Regions from separate parts of the Variovorax durovernensis genome, predicted to be linked through region 1. Evidence: riboswitches for the same ligand, from Rfam matches in the RefSeq annotation. Region 1 holds a riboswitch; the other holds the start of a gene.
What was found. A riboswitch is a leader RNA that binds a small molecule or an ion and turns the genes downstream of it on or off. The one in region 1 is predicted to bind S-adenosylhomocysteine.
Positions count from the first base shown of each region.

Region 1 (5,610 bases):
GGAAACACCACCACTTCGATCGCCTTCTGCGTGCCGTCGGCCTGCGGCATGGCGGCCGTGCCGACGAAGCTGCCGCGCTTGATGTCGGACAGCTTGATGCGATAGACCTCCGACACCGGCATGTCCGCCGGCCGCGCGAGCGAGACGACTTCGCCGCCGCGGTCCTGCACGACGAGCGTCTTCGCGTCGACGCGGACGATGGTGCCGCGGATGCGCACGGGGTCGGAGGTCTGGGCGGATGCGCCGGTCGGCAGCGCGGCGAAGCCCAGGCTGAGGATCGCGGCGGCGAGCAGCGCCCGGCGGTTGTGGGACAGGAAGATCGGCATGGGTGCTTTCGGCGGAGTGGGAGTCGGGGCAATGTACGCCGCGGCGCCGGAATCTGCTGGCGGCCGACTTAGGCCTGAATGAGCAAGGGCCGCATGCCGGTGTTGCGGCATGCGGCCCCGGGACGGGCGACGCGCTGGCGCGTCAGTCGATCAGGCCGATTTCAAGCGCGCCGCCGGTGGCCGGGCTGCGCGCGCCGACCATCGCGAACAGCTTGCTGCTCTGGCTCGAGAAATGGAAGGTCGAGTTGGGGAACCCCGCCGCGCGCATGTTGATCGGGCCGGCGACGCCCATGGAGCCCAGCGTGGCGTTCAGCGTGCCCGCCGTGCCGTCGGGAAGCACACGGGTGCGCGCATAGCTCGATGCGTCGACGGCCGTGCTGCCCCAGCCGCCGTTGGCGGCGCCGCCGCGCGCGGTGACCGTGGGCCAGGCCGCGCGTTCGGGCAGGCCGATGCGGAACACCGACGTGGTGGGCGTCGAGGGCACGATGCCGGCGGAGAGGTAGATGTTCTCGTTGCCCACCCTTGCGATCGCGAAGCTGCCGTGGTCCGACGGATTCGCCACGTTCACGATGTTCCAGGTGTCGACGGTGGCGCCGGGCGACACCGTGTAGGTCAGCAGCGTTGCCGAGGGGCAGGTGTCGATGCGGTAGATCGTGGCGTTGTTGCACAGGTAGAGCGTGGTGCCGCTGTTGGCAACCTGGATCTGCGTGATCGACGAATCGCCGGTGGTCGCCGTCAGGTTGATGCCCAGCCGGTTGTAGACGCCGTCGAGCGCTGCCTGCGTCTTCACCAGCGCGCGCGATGCCACGAAGGGCCGCACGCCGTAGCTCGCCGGCGTGACCTGCGCAACCGCGAACGGGAACGATCCGACCACCGTGTCCGCGGCCAGCCGGAAGCGCGCCGTGTTCACCGGGCTCGTGATGCGGCTGCTGTCGAACACGAAGCTGCCGGCCTCGGCCGTGTCTTCGGCGAAGCTGCCCGAGGCGACGGTGCCGGTTTCGTCGGTCATCTCGTAGCGCTTGCTGTCGAGGTTCAGCGCCAGCGTCTGCCGCGTGCCGTTGGTGGCGTAGACCTTGTAGCGGCCGTTGCGCGCATCGGGCGCCGCGCCGGTGTCGATCAGGTTGAGCTGCAGGTAGCCCTGCGTGTTCGGGTTGCGCGCGCCGACGAGCACCGAGAGCAGGCCGTTCTGCATGGCGAAGTACTTGCTCGTGCCGCTGCCGTTGACGAGCCGGATGCCTTCGGGCTGCTGCGCAAACGTGCCGCCCACCGGCATCGTCAGGCTGCCGTAGGTGCCGTCCGTGCCGGTGGACGTGCGCACCGAGTTCGCGGTGTCGATCAGGTTGCTGCCCCAGCTGCCCGTGGTCGACGCGCCGACACCGCGGGTGGTGGGCCAGCTGGAGGACTCGGGCAGGGCGATGCGCATGAACTGCATGGCCGGCGCCAGGTTGACGCCCCCGGCGAGATAGACGTTCTGGCCGCCGATTCGCGCCATGCGGAAGTTGGCGACGTCGCTGCTGTTGGTGACGTTGGTGCCGACCCAGGTGTCGTCGGCGCCGGCCGCTACCGCATAGGTGCGCTTCGAGGCTGCCGGGCAGAGATCGATCTTGTAGATGATCGCGTCGTTGCACATCTCCAGCACCGTGCCGCTGCCCGAGAGGCGCATGGCCAGCAACGTCGAGTCCTGCGCGCCGCCGGGGCTGCGCGTCACGCTGAAGCGGTTGTAGGTGCCGTCCAGCAGCGCCGCGGTGTTGACGAAGTCGCGCGCCGCCACGAAAGGCTGCGCGGCGTAGGCCGCGGGGCTCGAGTACGCCGTCTGGAACGGGAACGCGCCGACGACCACGTCCGCCGCCACGCGAAAGCGCGCCGTGTTGGCGGCCGTGGTGATGCGGCTGCTGGCGAAGACGTAGGTGCCGGGCTCGGTGAAGTCTTCGGCGAAGGTGCCGGACTCGGCCGCGCCGAGGTTGTCCGTCATCGTGTAGCTGCCGGCGTCGAAGTCGAGCGCCAGCTGCTGCTGGGTGCCGTTGGATGCATAGACGCGGTAGGTGCCGCTGCGCGCGTCGGCGCCGGCCAGTGCGGCCTTGCTTGCCCTGGCCGCCGGCGCGGACTCGGGCGCTGCCGCCGGGGCCTGCGCCTGCTGCCCGGCATCCAGGCCCGCCAGCGGCAGGCCGCCGCCCGCGCCGCCACCACTGCTGCCTCCGCCCCCGCAGGCCGCCAGCAAGGCGGCCAGTCCACAACCCGCGAGATATCTCGTCATCCTCATGTTGAGCCCTCTTCTTTGTCTGATGGGCCCGGCAGCGAGCCGGCTGGCTACTGAACCGAACCTGAGCAAATCGTAAAAAGAGGGGGCTTTAACGTTGAGGCTGGCAAATGTCAGCCGAAGACGGCAGAAGATGGTCGAAATTGGTGCAAATCCCCGAGGTTGGCGCGGCCGCTCGCCCCGTCTACAATGCCCCGTCCCGAGGAGCGTTGCAGCGCCGCCAGGCGTGAGGCTCGGATCCACATCGCAACCACGCTCACCCGCTGTTCTCGCGGTGAGTCCTTTTCCCCGAACGCAGTGGCATCTTTCAAACCAGTTTTGTTGGAGTTCTCATGAGCGCTGTTCTCAAGCCCACCCCCGTTTCGACCGCCGACCAGGCGATCGCCGACCTGTCCCTCGCTGCCTGGGGCCGCAAGGAAATCCGCATCGCGGAAACCGAAATGCCCGGCCTGATGGCCATCCGCGAAGAGTTCTCGAAGGCGCAGCCGCTGAAGGGCGCGCGCATCACGGGCTCGCTGCACATGACCATCCAGACGGCCGTGCTGATCGAGACGCTGCAGGCCCTGGGCGCCGAAGTGCGCTGGGCCTCGTGCAACATCTTCTCGACGCAGGACCACGCCGCCGCCGCCATCGCCGAAAAGGGCACGCCGGTGTTCGCCATCAAGGGCGAGTCGCTGAAGGACTACTGGGACTACACCCACGCCATCTTCGACTTCGGCCCCAAGGGCTCGAAGGGCGAAGGCCCGAACATGATCCTGGACGACGGCGGCGACGCCACGCTGCTGATGCACCTGGGCCAGCGTGCCGAGAAGGACCAGAGCGTGCTGGCCAACCCGACCAGCGAAGAAGAGCGCATCCTGTATGCAGCCATCAAGGCCAAGCTGGCCGTCGATTCGACCTGGTACACCCGCAAGTCCGCCGAAATCATCGGCGTGACCGAGGAAACGACCACCGGCGTGCACCGCCTGAACGAAATGTCGGCCAAGGGCACGCTGCTGTTCCGCGCCATCAACGTGAACGACTCGGTCACCAAGAGCAAGTTCGACAACCTGTACGGCTGCCGCGAGTCCCTGGTGGACGGCATCAAGCGCGCGACCGACGTGATGATCGCCGGCAAGGTGGCTTGCGTGGCCGGCTACGGCGACGTGGGCAAGGGCTCGGCACAGGCGCTGCGCGCGCTGTCGGCGCAAGTGTGGGTCACCGAGATCGACCCGATCAACGCCCTGCAGGCCGCGATGGAAGGCTACAAGGTCGTGACGATGGAGTACGCAGCCGACAAGGCCGACATCTTCGTGACGACCACGGGTAACAAGGACGTGATCACGCACGACACCATGGTCAAGATGAAGGACCAGGCCATCGTCTGCAACATCGGCCACTTCGACAACGAGATCGACGTCGCTTCGATCGAGAAGTACGAGTGGGAAGAAATCAAGCCGCAGGTCGACCACATCACCTTCCCGGACGGCAAGAAGATCATCCTGCTGGCCAAGGGCCGCCTCGTGAACCTGGGCTGCGGCACGGGCCACCCGAGCTTCGTGATGTCGTCGTCGTTCGCGAACCAGACCATCGCCCAGATCGAGCTGTTCACCAAGCCCGACGCCTACGAGGCCGGCAAGGTCTACGTGCTGCCCAAGCACCTCGACGAGAAGGTCGCGCGCCTGCACCTGAAGAAGGTCGGCGCCATGCTCACCGAGCTGACCGACGCGCAGGCCGCCTACATCGGCGTGAGCAAGAACGGTCCGTACAAGCCGGACACGTACCGCTACTGATCGACAGCGCATGCGCGCCGATCAACTGTTGGTGGAGCGCGGCCTGGCCGCGTCGCGTTCGCAGGCCGTGCGGCTCATCGCCGGCGGCATGCGCTGGCGCGACGCGGGCACGAGCGACGCGTGGCGCAACGTCGCCAAGAACAAGGACGAAGTGCCCGAGTCGGCCGAGCTCGAGCTGGTCGACGCGGCCGAGGCGCGCTATGTGTCGCGCGGCGGCCTCAAGCTCGAAGGCGCGCTGGCCGCGAGCGGTGTCGATCCGGCCGGCAAGCTGTGCCTCGACGTGGGCCAGTCGACCGGCGGCTTCACGGACTGCCTGCTGCAGCGCGGCGCCACGAAAGTGGTGGGTGTCGACGTCGGCCACGGGCAGCTGCATGCGAAGCTGCGCGAGGACGAGCGCGTGGTGCCCATCGAGGGTGTCAATGCGCGCGCGCTGTCGCCCGACGACCTCGGGGAAGAAGGCGAGTCGCGCTTCGACCTGATCGTGGGCGACCTGTCGTTCATCTCGCTCACGCTGGTGCTGCCGGCGGTGGTCGAGTTCCTGGCGGACGACGGCCGCCTGCTGATGCTGGTCAAGCCGCAGTTCGAACTGCAGCCGGGCCAGGTCGGCAAGGGCGGCATCGTGCGCGACGAAGCCATGTATGCGGTGGTCGAGAAGCGCCTGCGCGACGCCTGCGAGGCCCTCGGCCTGCGCGTGCTGCAGTGGTTCGACAGCCCGATCGCCGGCGGCGACGGCAACCGCGAGTTTTTCATTCACGCCGTGCGCGCTGTTCACGCGAACGGCTCCTAAGGAGACGCAGGTGCGCCTTCCGCTGAGTTTCGAATTCTTCCCGACCAAGACGCCCGAAGGCGCGGTCAAGCTGCGCGCCGTGCGCCAGCAGCTGTATGCGCGCAAGCCGCAGTTCTGCTCGGTCACCTACGGCGCGGGCGGTTCCACGCACCAGGGCACCTTCGGTGCGGTGCAGGAGATCCTGTCCGAGGGCGTGGACGCGGCGAGCCACTTCTCGTGCATCGGCGCCACGCGCGCCACGGTGCGCGAGCAGCTCGCCGAGCTCAAGGCCATGGGCGTCAAGCGCCTGGTGGCGCTGCGCGGCGACCTGCCGAGCGGCTACGGCATCGGCGGCGAGTTCCAGTATGCGAGCGACCTGGTCGCCTTCATCCGCGAGGAGACCGGCCGCGACTTCCACATCGAGGTGGCCTGCTACCCCGAGATCCATCCGCAGGCCCGCTCGCCCGAAGCCGACCTGCAGGCCTTCGC
Region 1 is NZ_CDRNCW010000001.1:1,059,498-1,065,107, forward strand. It holds gene ACWV14_RS04905 (hypothetical protein) at 1-326, opposite strand, end outside; gene ACWV14_RS04910 (hypothetical protein) at 469-2,586, opposite strand; S-adenosyl-L-homocysteine riboswitch at 2,779-2,848, shown strand; gene ahcY (adenosylhomocysteinase) at 2,916-4,355, shown strand; gene ACWV14_RS04920 (TlyA family RNA methyltransferase) at 4,366-5,142, shown strand; gene metF (methylenetetrahydrofolate reductase [NAD(P)H]) at 5,153-5,610, shown strand, end outside.

Region 2 (5,610 bases), 770 kb from region 1:
CGACGTTGTCGCTGGTGAAGGCCATGGCTTGCGCTTTCGGGTCGATCTATCAGTAAACCTGAAATAAGTTAACTTTTTATATCAGCAAAAGACACATAAAGTCTACCCATCGCTTCATCCATTCAAAACGTAAGAGGAAAAATCATGCAGGGGCTTCGTCGTCGTGTTGTCTACATCTCCCTTTACGAAGGGATCGCCATCGTTGCCGCCAGCGCCGGCCTGGCATTGATGACCGACGCCGGGCTGGGCCACTCCGGCGTGCTGGCGGTGGCTGCATCGGTCATCGCGGTGCTCTGGAACCTGGCGTTCAACGCCTTGTTCGAGCGCTGGGAGTCGCGCCAGGCAGTGCGCGGGCGCAGCGTGCGCCGCCGCATCGCCCATGCCATCGGCTTCGAGGGCGGGCTGATCGCCTTCCTGGTGCCGATGTTCGCCTGGGGCCTGGGCGTGTCGCTCTGGCAGGCGCTGGTGATGGACCTGGGCCTGGTGGTGTTCTTCCTGGTCTACACCTTCGTCTTCAACTGGGCCTTCGACCGCGTGTTCGGCCTGCCGGCCTCGGCCATGGGCGAGGCGCAGCCGGCCTGACGGGCCGGCGGCCTACTGGCCGCCCGGCGGCGCGGGTTTGTGCGCCGCGGCCGAGCGCATCGCCAGCGCGCCGCTCAGGCGCAGGCGCTCGGTTTCATTGAAGAGGGTTTCGCGCAACTGGGCCTGTTCGGCCTCGGACGCCGCTGCGTAGCGGTCAAGCCGCGAATTCCAGTCCTGGTTTTCCTGGTCGAGCGCCGCGAGGTTGCGGGCCACTTCGTAGCCGTAGGCCTCGCTGCGCGCGGCAAAGCGCTCCTGCGGGCTCGCGCCTCGCGCCTCGAGCGCGGCGGTCTGCTGCATCACGTCGGCATGGGCGACGGCTTCCCGGCGCACTTCGCGCTGTTCCGGCGACAGCCATGCCTGCTCGCTTTGCTTCAAGGCAGCGTTGCGCTGCTCGGGCGTCAGGGCAGCGTTGGCGAGCAATTCCAGCTTGTCGGCCATGAAGTTGTCCTGGCGGATCTGGTCGCCGAACAGGCCTTCGATTTCCTCTGGCGCGAAATAGCGCCGGCGCATCGCCTCGCGCGCCTGCAGGGCGCGGCGCAGTTGCGCGGGGTCGCCGGGCGCGGGCGGCGGCATCGACGTCAGGGCCTCCTGCATGTCGACATAGCGTTCGAGCAGTCCGAGCGCGCGCACGCGCCAGTCCTCGCGCAGGTACTTGGCCAGCAGGGCGGGGGCCTTGGCCATGAAGGCGGCCTTGTTGTCGGCCTGCGCCTCGGACAGCACCTGGTCGAAGATGGAGATGAGCGAGCTGTTCAGCAGGGCGTCGGGCACGGCGGCTGCTGTTGCAGTCTGTGCCGGCCGTGGCTCGGGGCTGGCCGTGGCGGTGGTCGCCACGGCAGGCCCGCGTTCGGCGGCGATGGGGCCGTCTTCGTCGGGGAGGCTCGCGAGCCAGCCGCCGCCTACCGCGAGCAGAACCGCGCCGCCCGCCGCCCAGGGCACCCACCGCTTTCCCACGGCCGGCGCCTCAGAGGCCCGCGCTCTTCAGCCGCGCGGCCTGGTCCTTGAAGAGCTCCGGCACCTTCTTCTCGTAGTACGGGAACTGGCTGCCATAGGTGTTGCCCAGCACCTGGTTGACCTCGTCGAGGTGGTTCTGGCGGTAGTCGCCCAGGTGGGTGCCGAGCCGCGTGGTGCAGGTGGCGAGCAGGCCGTCGTTGTCCTCGCCGAAGAAGGCGAGGGTGCCCAGCGCCGACAGCGGCGCGTCGCTCGGGTCGAACAGGCTGAAGCCGGTCGACACGCCCGACCACGAGTAGTAGCGCACGCCGTTCACCACCGCCGCGCCGCTCTTCACGCTGCACGACGAGCCCTGCGCGGGCCGTCCCTGCGGGAACTTGGCGTCGAAGGCCGCGCCGCCTGCCGTGGTCAGCGAGGCCAGCGCGTTCAGCGGGACTTCCGGCAGCTGGCTCGGGTCCTTGCCCGAGAGGAAGCCGATCACGCTGGTCAGCAGCCCCACGGCCTTGACGACCACGCCTTGCGCTATGCCGCCCTCGGGCAGCCTGGCGAGCAGGTCGGCCACCTTGGAGCCGCCATTCGCGCCGCCCACCGAGGTGACCGACGCCACCATGTCGGGCGCCACCGCCGCCACATAGCGCACCGTGGGCGCGCCTTGGGAATGCCCGATCAGGTTGAACTTGAGCGTCGGGTTCTTTTCCAGCGCGCGGATGGTCTTGAGCTCCTGCAGCAGCTGCTCGCCGCGGATCTCCGAGGTGTTGGTGCCCGACACCTGCGCTACATACACCCGCGCGCCGGCGCCGGCCAGCTTGTCGGGAATGCCGTAGAAGTAGTCGACGCCCAGCAGGTTGTCGAAGCCCAGCAGGCCGTGGACCAGCACGATGGGGTATCTGGTCTTCGCCTCGTCGGAGGCCGCCCGGGCCGTCACCAGCGTCGAGCCGGCGCTGGCGGCCGCACGGGCCAAGGGGGTCATCGCCATCGTCGCCGCGGCAAGCCCGCAGCAAAGAACCACATTCCACTTCATCGCCATCCGGCACTCCCTTGCGTCGGTTGAAAAAAACGAACGTTCGTTCGGAAACGGTGGCCGCATTCTGTGGATGCGGGCGGGAATGGAAACTGGGGTTTTCCCCGTGGCGGGTTGAATCGCCCTAAAATGCTCGCCTTCCCAAGGAGCGTTGCAGCGGCGGGCCACAGCGGCCCGCCGTCAGGCTTGGGGCGACAACGACGCTCGCCTGTTCGACTCTTCCGCAGGTGAGGCCATGTCCCAGATTTCCGCTCCAGCTACCCCCGATTCCGCCCCCCTGGCACCCCCGCCCATGAAGCTGTCCGGCCTCGAGCCGGTCGCCATCGGCGAAGGCACGCTGTTCGTCAACATCGGCGAGCGCACCAACGTCACCGGCTCCAAGGCCTTCGCGCGGATGATCCTCAACGGCCAGTTCGAAGAAGCATTGGCCGTGGCGCGCCAGCAGGTCGAGAACGGCGCGCAGGTGATCGACATCAACATGGACGAGGCCATGCTCGACAGCAAGGCAGCCATGGTCCGCTTCCTGAACCTCATTGCCAGCGAACCCGACATCGCGCGCGTGCCGGTGATGGTCGACAGCTCGAAGTGGGAAGTCATCGAGGCCGGCCTGCGCTGCATCCAGGGCAAGGGCATCGTCAACTCCATCTCCATGAAGGAGGGCGTCGACAAGTTCAAGCACGAGGCCAAGCTGGTCAAGCGCTACGGCGCCGCCGCAGTGGTCATGGCCTTCGACGAGAAGGGCCAGGCCGACACCTACGCGCGCAAGATCGAGATCTGCGAGCGCGCCTACCGCATCCTGGTCGACGAGGTGGGCTTCCCGCCCGAGGACATCATCTTCGACCCGAACATCTTTGCCATTGCCACCGGCATCGAGGAACACGACAACTACGCGGTCGACTTCATCAACGCCGTGCGCTGGATCAAGCAGAACCTGCCGGGCGCCAAGGTGTCGGGCGGCGTGAGCAACGTGAGCTTCAGCTTCCGCGGCAACGACCCGGTGCGCGAGGCGATCCACACCGTGTTCCTGTACCACGCAATCAAGGCCGGCATGGACATGGGGATCGTCAACGCCGGCATGGTGGGCGTGTACGACGACCTGGAGCCGACCCTGCGCGAGCGCGTGGAAGACGTGGTGCTCAACCGCCGCCCCGACGCCGGCGAGCGCCTCGTCGAGGTGGCCGAAACCGCCAAGAGCGGCGCCAAGGACGACAGCAAGAAGCTCGAATGGCGCGGCACGCCCGAGAACCCGGTGCACGTCAACCAGCGCCTGTCGCACGCGATGGTGCACGGCATCACCGACTTCATCGTCGAAGACACCGAAGAGGCCTACCAGCAGATCCTTGCGAAGGGCGGCCGCCCGCTGCACGTGATCGAAGGCCCGCTGATGGACGGCATGAACATCGTGGGCGACCTGTTCGGCCAGGGCAAGATGTTCCTGCCGCAGGTGGTGAAGTCGGCGCGCGTCATGAAGTCGGCCGTGGCCCACCTCATTCCCTACATCGAGGAAGAAAAGCGCCAGGACGAGGCCGCGGGCCGCGACGTGCGCACCAAGGGCAAGATCATCATCGCCACCGTGAAGGGCGACGTGCACGACATCGGCAAGAACATCGTCACCGTCGTGCTCCAGTGCAACAACTTCGAAGTGGTGAACATGGGCGTGATGGTCCCGTGCCACGAAATTCTCGCCAAGGCGAAGGTCGAGGGCGCGGACATCGTGGGCCTGTCGGGCCTGATCACGCCGAGCCTCGAAGAAATGCAGTACGTGGCCGGCGAGATGCAGAAGGACGACCACTTCCGCATCAAGAAGATTCCGCTGCTCATCGGCGGCGCCACCACCAGCCGCGTGCACACGGCGGTGAAGATCGCGCCGCACTACGAAGGCCCGGTGGTCTACGTGCCCGACGCCTCGCGCAGCGTGAGCGTGGCGCAGAGCCTGCTGAGCGACCAGGCCACCGCGTACATCGACGAGATCAACGCCGACTACGAGAAGGTGCGCCACCAGCACGCCAACAAGAAGCAAGTGCCACTGTGGCCGCTGGCCAAGGTGCGCGCCAACAAGACGCCGATCGACTGGTCGAACTACACGCCGCCTTGCCCCAAGTTCATCGGCCGGCGCGTGTTCAGGAACTTCGACCTGACCGAGCTTGCCAAGTACATCGACTGGGGCCCGTTCTTCCAGACCTGGGACCTGGCCGGCCCGTTCCCGGCCATCCTGAAGGACGAGATCGTCGGCACCGAGGCCGTGCGCGTATACGCCGACGGCCAGCGCATGCTCAAGCGCCTGATCGAAGGCCGCTGGCTCAGCGCGAGCGGCATCGTCGGCTTCTGGCCCGCCAACACGGTGAACGACGACGACATCGAGCTCTACACCGACGAGACGCGCAGCGAGGTCGCGCTCACCTGGTACGGCATGCGCCAGCAGACCGAGAAGCAGGTGATCGACGGCGTGATGCGCCCGAGCCGCTGCCTGGCCGACTTCGTCGCGCCCAAGGCGAGCGGCCTGAAGGACTACGTGGGTGTGTTCGCCGTGACGGCCGGCCTGGGCGTGGAGAAGAAGGAGAAGTACTTCATCGACGACCTCGACGACTACTCCGCCATCATGCTCAAGGCCCTGGCCGACCGGTTGGCCGAGGCCTTCGCAGAGTCGCTGCACCACCGCGCGCGCACCGACCTCTGGGGCTACGCGAGCGACGAAAGCCTGAGCAACGACGACATGATTGCCGAGAAATACCGCGGCATCCGCCCCGCGCCGGGCTACCCGGCCTGCCCCGACCACAGCGTGAAGCGCCCGATGTTCGACCTTCTGGGTTGCGCGGACATTGGAATGACCCTGACGGAAAGCCTCGCTATGATGCCCGCCGCCAGCGTGAGTGGTTTTTACTTAAGTCACCCCGATTCCACCTACTTCAACGTCGGCAAGATCGGGCATGACCAGTTGCAGGACCAGGCCGCGCGGCGCAAGGAGAGCGAGTCTGACCTGGAGCGCCTGCTGGCACCCAATCTTTGAACCCGCCGGCCGGTCCCCAGCCGACCGGCACCGGGAGTTGCTATTCAGAAAT
Region 2 is NZ_CDRNCW010000001.1:284,788-290,397, forward strand. It holds gene ACWV14_RS01330 (LysR family transcriptional regulator) at 1-25, opposite strand, end outside; gene ACWV14_RS01335 (PACE efflux transporter) at 145-582, shown strand; gene ACWV14_RS01340 (lipase secretion chaperone) at 595-1,533, opposite strand; gene ACWV14_RS01345 (esterase/lipase family protein) at 1,544-2,500, opposite strand; S-adenosyl-L-homocysteine riboswitch at 2,689-2,764, shown strand; gene metH (methionine synthase) at 2,844-5,558, shown strand.
Region 2: it holds a riboswitch for S-adenosylhomocysteine, as region 1 does, so the genes downstream of both, metH (methionine synthase) here and ahcY (adenosylhomocysteinase) in region 1, are expected to answer to the same signal.